2 regions of the Bradyrhizobium sp. USDA 3364 genome follow, and region 1 is predicted to be linked to the other one. Evidence: predicted binding sites of a transcription regulator. Region 1 holds the regulator's gene; the other holds the start of a gene.

Region 1 (4,178 bases):
ACCTACCTCGCCGAGTACGGCAAGCACGACAAGCTCACCTCGGTGATCCGCTTCATCAACGACATCCTGCTCAGCGCGCCCTCGATCATCATCGGCCTGTTCATCTATGGCGCGGTCGTGGTCCCGATGCGCGGCTTCTCGGCGATCGCCGGTGCGCTGGCGCTCGCCGTCATCGTGATCCCGGTCGTGCTGCGCACCACCGAGGACATGCTGCTGCTGGTGCCCAATCCGCTGCGCGAGGCGGCCTCGGCGCTCGGCCTGCCGCGTTCGCTGGTGATCAAGCGGATCGCTTATCGTGCGGCCCGGTCGGGTCTGATCACCGGTGTGCTGCTGGCGACCGCGCGCGTCGCCGGCGAAACCGCGCCGCTGCTGTTCACCGCGCTGTCGAACCAGTTCTTCAGCTGGGATTTGACCAAGACGATGGCCAACCTGCCGGTGACCATCAACAACTTCGTGCAGAGCCCCTACGCCTACTGGAAAGAACTGGCGTGGAGCGGCGCACTGCTCATCACATTCACCGTGCTCGCGTTGAATATCGGCGCGCGTATCCTTGGTGCCGAAAGGGCCGCAAAATGACCGAGCTTTCCGTCTCCACGACTGCCGCGGGCCACGTTCCCCAGGTTCCGCTTCCGGAAGCGCCGCCGAAAGTCACGGTGCGCAACCTCAACTTCTATTACGGCGAGCACCATGCGCTGAAGAACATCAACCTGACGCTGGGCACCAACCGCGTCACGGCGTTCATCGGCCCGTCGGGCTGCGGCAAGTCGACCCTGCTGCGCATCTTCAACCGGATGTATGATCTGTATCCGGGCCAGCGCGCCGTCGGCCAGCTGATGCTGGACCAGACCAACATCCTCGATCCCAAGCTCGACCTCAACCTGCTGCGCGCGCGGGTCGGCATGGTGTTCCAGAAGCCGACGCCGTTTCCGATGACGATCTACGAGAACATCGCATTCGGCATCCGCCTCTACGAGAAGATCTCGAAGTCCGAGATGGACGACCGGGTCGAGAAGGCGCTGCGCGGCGGCGCGCTGTGGAACGAGGTCAAGGACAAGCTGAACGCCTCCGGCCTGTCGCTCTCCGGCGGCCAGCAGCAGCGGCTGTGCATCGCGCGCACCGTGGCGGTGCGTCCCGAGGTGATCCTGTTCGACGAGCCGTGCTCGGCGCTCGATCCGATCTCGACCGCCAAGGTCGAGGAGCTGATCCAGGAGCTCTCCGAGGACTACACGATCGCGATCGTCACCCACAACATGCAGCAGGCGGCGCGCGTCTCCGACAAGACCGCCTTCATGTATCTCGGCGAGCTGATCGAGTTCGACGACACCAACAAGATCTTCACCTCCCCGAGCGATCGGCGCACCCAGGACTACATCACCGGCCGGTTTGGTTGACCGGGCTGAGGAGACAAGCGATGGCTTCTGAACATACCGCCAAGGCATTCGACAGCGACCTGCAGGAGTTGACCCGCCTGGTCGCCGAGATGGGCGGCCTCGTCGAACGGATGATTACCGAATCGGTCGATGCGCTGATCCGTCGCGACGTCGCGCTCGGCAAGCGCGTGGTCGCCGCCGACATCGACATCGACAATCTGCAGCGCGTCATCGAAGAGCGCGCGGTGCTGACGATCGCCCGCCGCCAGCCGATGGCGATCGACCTGCGCGAGATCGTCAGCGCGATGCGAGTCGCCACCGACCTCGAGCGGATCGGCGACCTCGCCAAGAACATGGGCAAGCGCGTCGCGGCGCTGGAGAGCGATTTCCAGCCGTTGAAGCTGATCCGCGGCCTGGAGCACATGACCGACCTCGTGCTGTCGCAGGTCAAGTCGGTGCTCGACGCCTACGCCGCGCACGATCTGCCGGCGGCGATGAACGTCTGGAAGGGCGACGAGGAGGTCGACGCGATCTGCACCTCGCTGTTCCGCGAACTGCTCACCTACATGATGGAGGATCCGCGCAACATCTCGTTCTGCATCCATCTGATGTTCTGCGCCAAGAACATCGAGCGCATCGGCGACCACGCCACCAATATCGCCGAGACCGTGTTCTACATGATCGAGGGCCAGCAGATCACCGACAAGCGCCCCAAGGGCGACATGACGACTTTTGCCACCACGGTGCCGGGTAACTAGGGCATGATCTCCAATAGCGGAAACCGGATTGTCTTCGCGACAAAGCGTTTGCGCGAGGATCGTGCTCGAGAGAAGTGAGCGTTTCGGTTTGCGTCTGGGCAACGGATCACCACAAAGAAAGAACTTAGACCGATGAGCGCACGCATTCTGGTAGTCGAAGACGAGGAAGCGCTGACGACGCTGTTGCGCTACAACCTCGATGCGGAAGGCTACGATGTCGAAACGGTTGGGCGCGGCGACGATGCCGACACCCGTCTGAAGGAGCGCGTCCCCGACCTCGTGGTGCTCGATTGGATGCTGCCGGGCCTGTCCGGCATCGAGCTGTGCCGCCGCCTGCGGGCGCGGCCCGAAACCAAGCAGCTTCCGATCATCATGCTGACCGCGCGCGGCGAGGAGAGCGAGCGCGTGCGCGGGCTTGCTACCGGCGCCGACGATTACATCGTCAAGCCGTTCTCGGTGCCGGAACTGCTGGCGCGGGTGAAGGGCCTGCTGCGCCGCGCGAGCCCGGAGCGGCTGGCGACCGTGCTGACCTATGGCGACATCGAGCTCGACCGCGAGAAGCGCCGCGTGGCGCGCTCGGGCCGTCCGATCGATCTCGGTCCGACCGAGTATCGTTTGCTCGAGTTCTTCCTCGAGCATCCCGGCCGCGTGTTCAGCCGCGAGCAGCTTCTCGACAGCGTCTGGGGCCGCGACATCTACATCGATGAGCGCACCGTCGACGTGCATATCGGCCGCCTGCGCAAGCTGCTCAATCCGGGCCGCGAGCAGGACCCGATCCGCACCGTGCGCGGCGCCGGCTATGCGCTCGACGACCGGTTTGCCAAAGCCGAGCCGCAACCGTAACGGCGGCTGGTGATGTGAGTTGGTTCGCTATCACGTGAGGTGAGCACACTGTCTGGCTCCCTCCCCCCTTGCGGGGGAGGGTGGGGAGAGGGGTGAGCCCCGGGCTGTGGCGTAAGGCGTGTAGCGACGTCCTCAACCGAACCGACGGTGCATTCTTCGCGATCGATAATCAGCGGAGCAAGCGGTACCCCTCTCCCCAACCCTCCCCCGCAAGGGGGGGGGGAGGGAGCCCGACGTGCGTGCTCACCTCACGTCGTGCGCTGCGCTCCATCCGGGCTACGCATCACACAAAAAATCCCCGCTTGCGCGGGGATTTGTTTTGCAGTCCAGGCTAGCTTCCCGAGTGCTACTTGATCTGTGGTTTCGCCGACGGCCGGCGGCGATCGGCGGCGGGCTGGTAGGCGACGCGCGAGTGATGCGCGCAATAGGGCAGGCCGGCGAGCGCCTTGCCGCCGCAGAAGAAGAATTCCGGGCTCGAGGGATCGCCGACCGGCCAGTGACAGGTGGCCTCGTTGAGCTCGAGCAGCGACAGCCGCTGGCTCATCGGCACCACGTTGTCGTAGGAGATCGGATCGGGCTCCATCTCGACCTCGAAGGCGTGCGCGAGCGCGGTGTTGCCGCGCGAGACCGGGCGCGCCACCCGCATCATGTGCTGAGCGGGACGCGCCTTGCGCTGCCGCGGCGCCGCCGTGGAGGGTGCTTTGGCGCGACCGGAGAGGCCGAGCCGGTGCACTTTGCCGATCACGGCGTTTCGCGTCACATTGCCAAGTTCCGCTGCGATCTGGCTGGCCGAAAGGCCAGACTCCCAGAGCTTCTTCAGCTGCTCGACGCGATCGTCGGACCAGGTCAATACCGTCATCGCATTCTTCCTTTCGCATGGCGCCGGCCAGTCATTGGAGCGGCGCTGCGAGCCAAATCTGGACAAATATCCCTGCGGCCAGAATCCCTTAGCCCTCGCCGGGCACGGTGTTGCGCCCGAACGTTTACGCGAGACACGAAGGCTACTTAGAGGGTCCAGTACTGCCGCACGAGATGTCGTACCCGACAGGCCAAACGCTACAATATGGCGTGACTCTGGCGCAAGAGTCCGCGGCCGTGCGTCCACATGTTCCAGCACAGTTAAGCATTGCAATGAGGCTTTTCCACCGCACCGGAATGCTACGGATTGTGTACGCTGCGCATCGCAGGAAGGCCGGCAAACGGCGGC
Region 2 (4,178 bases), 3.3 Mb from region 1:
GAGATAGGCGAAGTTGTAAGTCGGCGCGTTCATTCCGCGGCCTCCCGCAGTTCCGGAGCCTGATTGGCTTCGGCAAATTCCTGCCGCAGCTTGCGCAGCAGGCCGAGCTCGGACTGGAAGTCGACGTAATGCGGCAGCTTGAGATGCTCGACGAAGCCGGTCGACTGCACATTGTCGGAGTGCGACATCACGAACTCCTCGTCCTGCGCCGGCGCCGCCGCCTCCTCGCCGAGCTCGCCTGCACGCAGTGCGCGGTCGACCAGCGCCATCGACATGGTCTTGCGCTCGCTCTGGCCGAACGCCAGGCCATAGCCGCGGGTGAAGCACGGCGCCTCGGTGGTCGAGCCCTTGAACTGGTTGACCATCTGGCACTCGGTCAATTCGATCGAGCCGAGCGGTACGGCGAAGCCAGCGTCCTCGGCGAAGAATTCGACCTCGACCTCGCCGAAGCGGATCTCGCCGGCGAAGGGATGGTTGCGGCCGTAGCCGCGCTGCGTCGAATAGCCGAGTGCGAGCAGGAAGCCTTCATCACCGCGCGCGAGATTCTGCAGCCGCAGATCGCGATCGGCCGGGAAGCTCAGCGGCTCGCGCGTGAGGTCGCCGACCACAGCGTCGGCATCGGCCTGCGGCGAGGATTCGATCAGGCCGTCGCGGCCGAGAATGTCGGTGACCCGGGGCGTGGCCGCCTGCGCGGCCTCCGCGGTCGCCGGCTGCTCCGGCACAAAGCCTTCCGCAAGCTGCGGATCGAGCAGGCGATGGGTGTAGTCGAAGGTCGGCCCCAGGATCTGGCCGCCCGGCACGTCCTTGAAGGTCGAGGAGATCCGGCGCCGCACCTGCATCTCGCCGGTGTTGACCGGCTCGGTGGCGCCGAAGCGCGGCAGCGTCGCGCGGAAGGCGCGCGCCAGGAAGATCGCCTCGATCATGTCGCCGCGCGCCTGCTTGATCGCCAGCGCCGCGAGCTCGCGGTCGTACAGCGAGCCCTCGGTCATCACGCGGTCGACACCGAGCGCGAGCTGTTCGGAGATCTGCGCCAGCGTCACCTCGGGCACATCGCGGTCGCCGCGCCGCTCATGCGCGAGCAGGCGATGGGCGTTCTCGATGGCGCGCTCGCCTCCCTTGACGGCTACATACATCGCTCACACTCCGCTTGCGATCAGCCGCGTGGTGCGCGGGATCGCGACAATATTGTCGTCATGGACCAGCACGACATCGATGCCGCGCGGGAACAGGGCCTCGTTGATCGACAGCCGCTGGAACAGGTCGCGCGGCTTGATCATCGCCTGCAGCAGCGCGCTGCCGTCGATGCCGGGCCCCTTCAGCTCGAAGGCCGGGCCCTGCGCCAGGCTGTCGACCTGCAGGATCAGCGTGGTCGAGCGATCGGGATATTCGCTGCTGCCGAACGCGAAGCGTTCCAGCGCCGGCAGGTTCGCGGCGTCGCCGATCAGCGCGAAGCTCGCGATCGAGGAATCCGAGATCACCGGCGCACTGGCATGAAACTTCAGCCAGCGGGCGACATCGGGCGTTGCCGACATCGCGGCGTCGAGCCAGATCGGCGTGTCGTGATCGAACAGCGTTAGCGCGATCGCGGCCGCGCCGCGCATCATGCCGGCCGGCGTTCCGACGCTGGCGGCGACGCGCTGCACGCTGCCCGGCCGCGCCATCGCATCCATCACGGAGCGGAAAGTTGATTGCGCCGACAGCACCTTGTCGGCAAAGCCCGCGGGCATTTCGGCAATCGTCGTCATTGCATCATCCCTCACCGCGCACCATCGTGTAGAAATCGACCCGCGTCGCCGCGGTCTCGGCGGCCTTGCGGCTGCGTTCGGCGTTCATGGCGAGGCGCAGCGGCGCGATCACCTTGGCCTCCACCTCGCCGGACAACTCCGCCGACTGCACCATGGCGTCGCACAGCGCGATCATCTGCGCCTTCTTCGCATCGCGGCCGAGCGTGTAGCCGAAGCCGACCTCGCCGGTCGCAAGCCGCACCGCGGCGCGCGACACCGTCGCCTCGCCGAGATTGAACGGCGCGCCGTCGCCGCCGATTCGCCCGCGCACCATCACAAGGCCGTTCTCCGGCTCGCGCAAATTCTCATGCGCAGGCAGCGTGATCGCCGCCAGCCGGCCTGCGATGTCGGCGGCGGCGGAGTGCGCCAGCACGCTCATCGCGGCCTTGCGCTGGGCCTGTTTACTGCTGGGTCCGGTCGAACTCATGAGCAACCTTGTCTGCATCAAGTTGTCTATGATAATAGACAACTTGATAGCGGAGCGCCATGACTGTTTCGTGACAAACCAACGATTTCTGGTATCACCGCGACATGAGCATGCAGGAAAGTTCCGGTGTCGCCTTGTGGCGGCAGGTCGCCGACGGCATCGAGCGCGGTATCGCTGACGGCCGCTTTGCCGCGGGCGAAAAGCTGCCGGGCGAGATGGAGATCGCCGAGACCTACCGGGTCAACCGCCACACCGTACGGCGGGCTCTCGCCGCATTGGCCGAGCGCGGCCTGGTGCGCGCCGAGCGCGGCAGCGGCACCTATGTCGAGGCCCAGCGCCTCGCCTATCCCCTGCGCTCACGCACCCGATTCTCGGAGATCGTCGGCGCCGGCGGCCACGAGCCGCGCGGCCAGTTGATCGAGGCAAGCAGCGACATCGCCAACCGCGAGATCGCGCGTGAACTGGGCCTGAAGATCGGCGCGCCGCTGATCCGGATCGAAGCGGTGCGCCTCGCCGACCGGACGCCGATCTGCGTTTCCACCACCTGGCTGTCGGCCGAACGGTTTCCCGACGCAGGCAATGTGTTCGCCGACGTTCGCTCCATGACGAAGCTGCTCGGGCATTACGGCGTCAAGGATTACCACCGCTCCTCGACGCGGATCACCGCGGCGATCGTCGATGCGACCGACGCCGCGCGGCTCGACCTGCCGCTGGGCCGGCCGGTGCTGGTGGTCGACGCGACCGACGTCGACATGCTGGACCAGCCGCTGGTGACCAAGCGCTCGCGCTTTGCCGCCGAGCGCGTCGAGTTTCTAGTCGAGAACGGGTGACGGCATACGCCCTCGCCCGCACGATTTCGGAATATTGGAAATGTATCCCTGAGTTGCCCGACGTGTCAAGTTGACTCGTCGAACGCCGGCAGCCGCCAGCTCCTTTGCATGGGGTTGTTTTCGATATTTTGGCTGCGCGCCGCCGCGGCGGCCGCGCGCGAGGACAGGCGAAGGAGCAGCTACACCACCGCCCGCTGGCCGATGATGGCAAAGCGCAGCTTGCTCGAGATGAAGTCGATCGCGGCGACCGCGATCAGGATCATCAGGATCAGGAACGACACCTTCTGCCATTCCAGCACGCGGATCTGCTCGGCGAGTTGCAGGCCGATGCCGCCGGCGCCGACGATGCCGATGATGGTGGCCGAGCGGGTGTTCGATTCGATGAAGTACAGCACCTGGCCTGCGATCACGGGCAGCACCTGCGGCAGCAGGCCGAAGCGGATCTCATGCAGTGCGTTGCCGCCGGAGGCGCGGATGCCCTCGACCTGCTTGCGGTCGGCCGCCTCGATCGCCTCGGAGAACAACTTTCCGAACGCGCCGAAGTCGGACACCATGATCGCGAGCACGCCGGCGAACGGGCCGAGGCCGACGACGTTGATCCAGACCAGCGCCCAGATCAGCGTGTCGATGCCGCGGATCGAATCCAGGAAGCGGCGCACCGGAAAGCGGATCAGGTTCGAGGGGATGATGTTGCGCGCAGCCAGCAGGCTGACCGGCAGCGCCAGGAGCGCCGCGAGCGTGGTGCCGAGCAGCGCGATCGACAGCGTCTCGCCGAGCGCCTGCATGTAGAGCGGGAACGACGAGCCGGGATTGGGCGGGATCATCAGCATGGTGATCCAGCCGAGCTGGCTGAGGCCGCCGATCAGCCTGGAGGGCGAGAAATCGAGATCGACCAGGCCGTAGACGAAGATCGCGAGCGCGGCCACGATCATGGCCGGCATCGCCAGCCGTGCCGACGCAGGACGCTCGAACACGCCGGGGTATTTTGCACGCAGTTCCGCGGCGTCCGGCTTCGGCATCTGGCTCATCGGCGGCTCTCCTTGCCGAACAGCCGGCCGCGCAGCCAGCCGGTCGAGATGTCGATGATGAAGACGGTAACGATGATGGTGACGAGGATGGCGCTGACGTCGGAATAGT

Evidence for each region. The regulator PhoB, encoded in region 1, activates phosphate uptake and scavenging genes when phosphate is short. The targets are predictions, from matches to a motif close to TGTCATNNANCTGTCAT.
Region 2: a site for PhoB is predicted at 2,271-2,287, ahead of phnF (phosphonate metabolism transcriptional regulator PhnF). Genes of this name have one in related genera too.

Annotation. Positions count from the first base shown of each region.
Region 1 is NZ_JBSRYG010000002.1:1,844,954-1,849,131, reverse strand. It holds gene pstA (phosphate ABC transporter permease PstA) at 1-576, shown strand, start outside; gene pstB (phosphate ABC transporter ATP-binding protein PstB) at 573-1,391, shown strand; gene phoU (phosphate signaling complex protein PhoU) at 1,412-2,128, shown strand; gene phoB (phosphate regulon transcriptional regulator PhoB) at 2,261-2,971, shown strand; gene ACVILL_RS08590 (GcrA family cell cycle regulator) at 3,318-3,830, opposite strand.
Region 2 is NZ_JBSRYG010000002.1:5,118,651-5,122,828, reverse strand. It holds partial or broken gene ACVILL_RS24250 (alpha-D-ribose 1-methylphosphonate 5-phosphate C-P-lyase PhnJ) at 1-33, opposite strand, end outside; gene ACVILL_RS24245 (carbon-phosphorus lyase complex subunit PhnI) at 30-1,133, opposite strand; gene phnH (phosphonate C-P lyase system protein PhnH) at 1,137-1,745, opposite strand; gene phnG (phosphonate C-P lyase system protein PhnG) at 1,750-2,211, opposite strand; gene phnF (phosphonate metabolism transcriptional regulator PhnF) at 2,316-3,041, shown strand; gene phnE (phosphonate ABC transporter, permease protein PhnE) at 3,221-4,069, opposite strand; gene phnE (phosphonate ABC transporter, permease protein PhnE) at 4,066-4,178, opposite strand, start outside.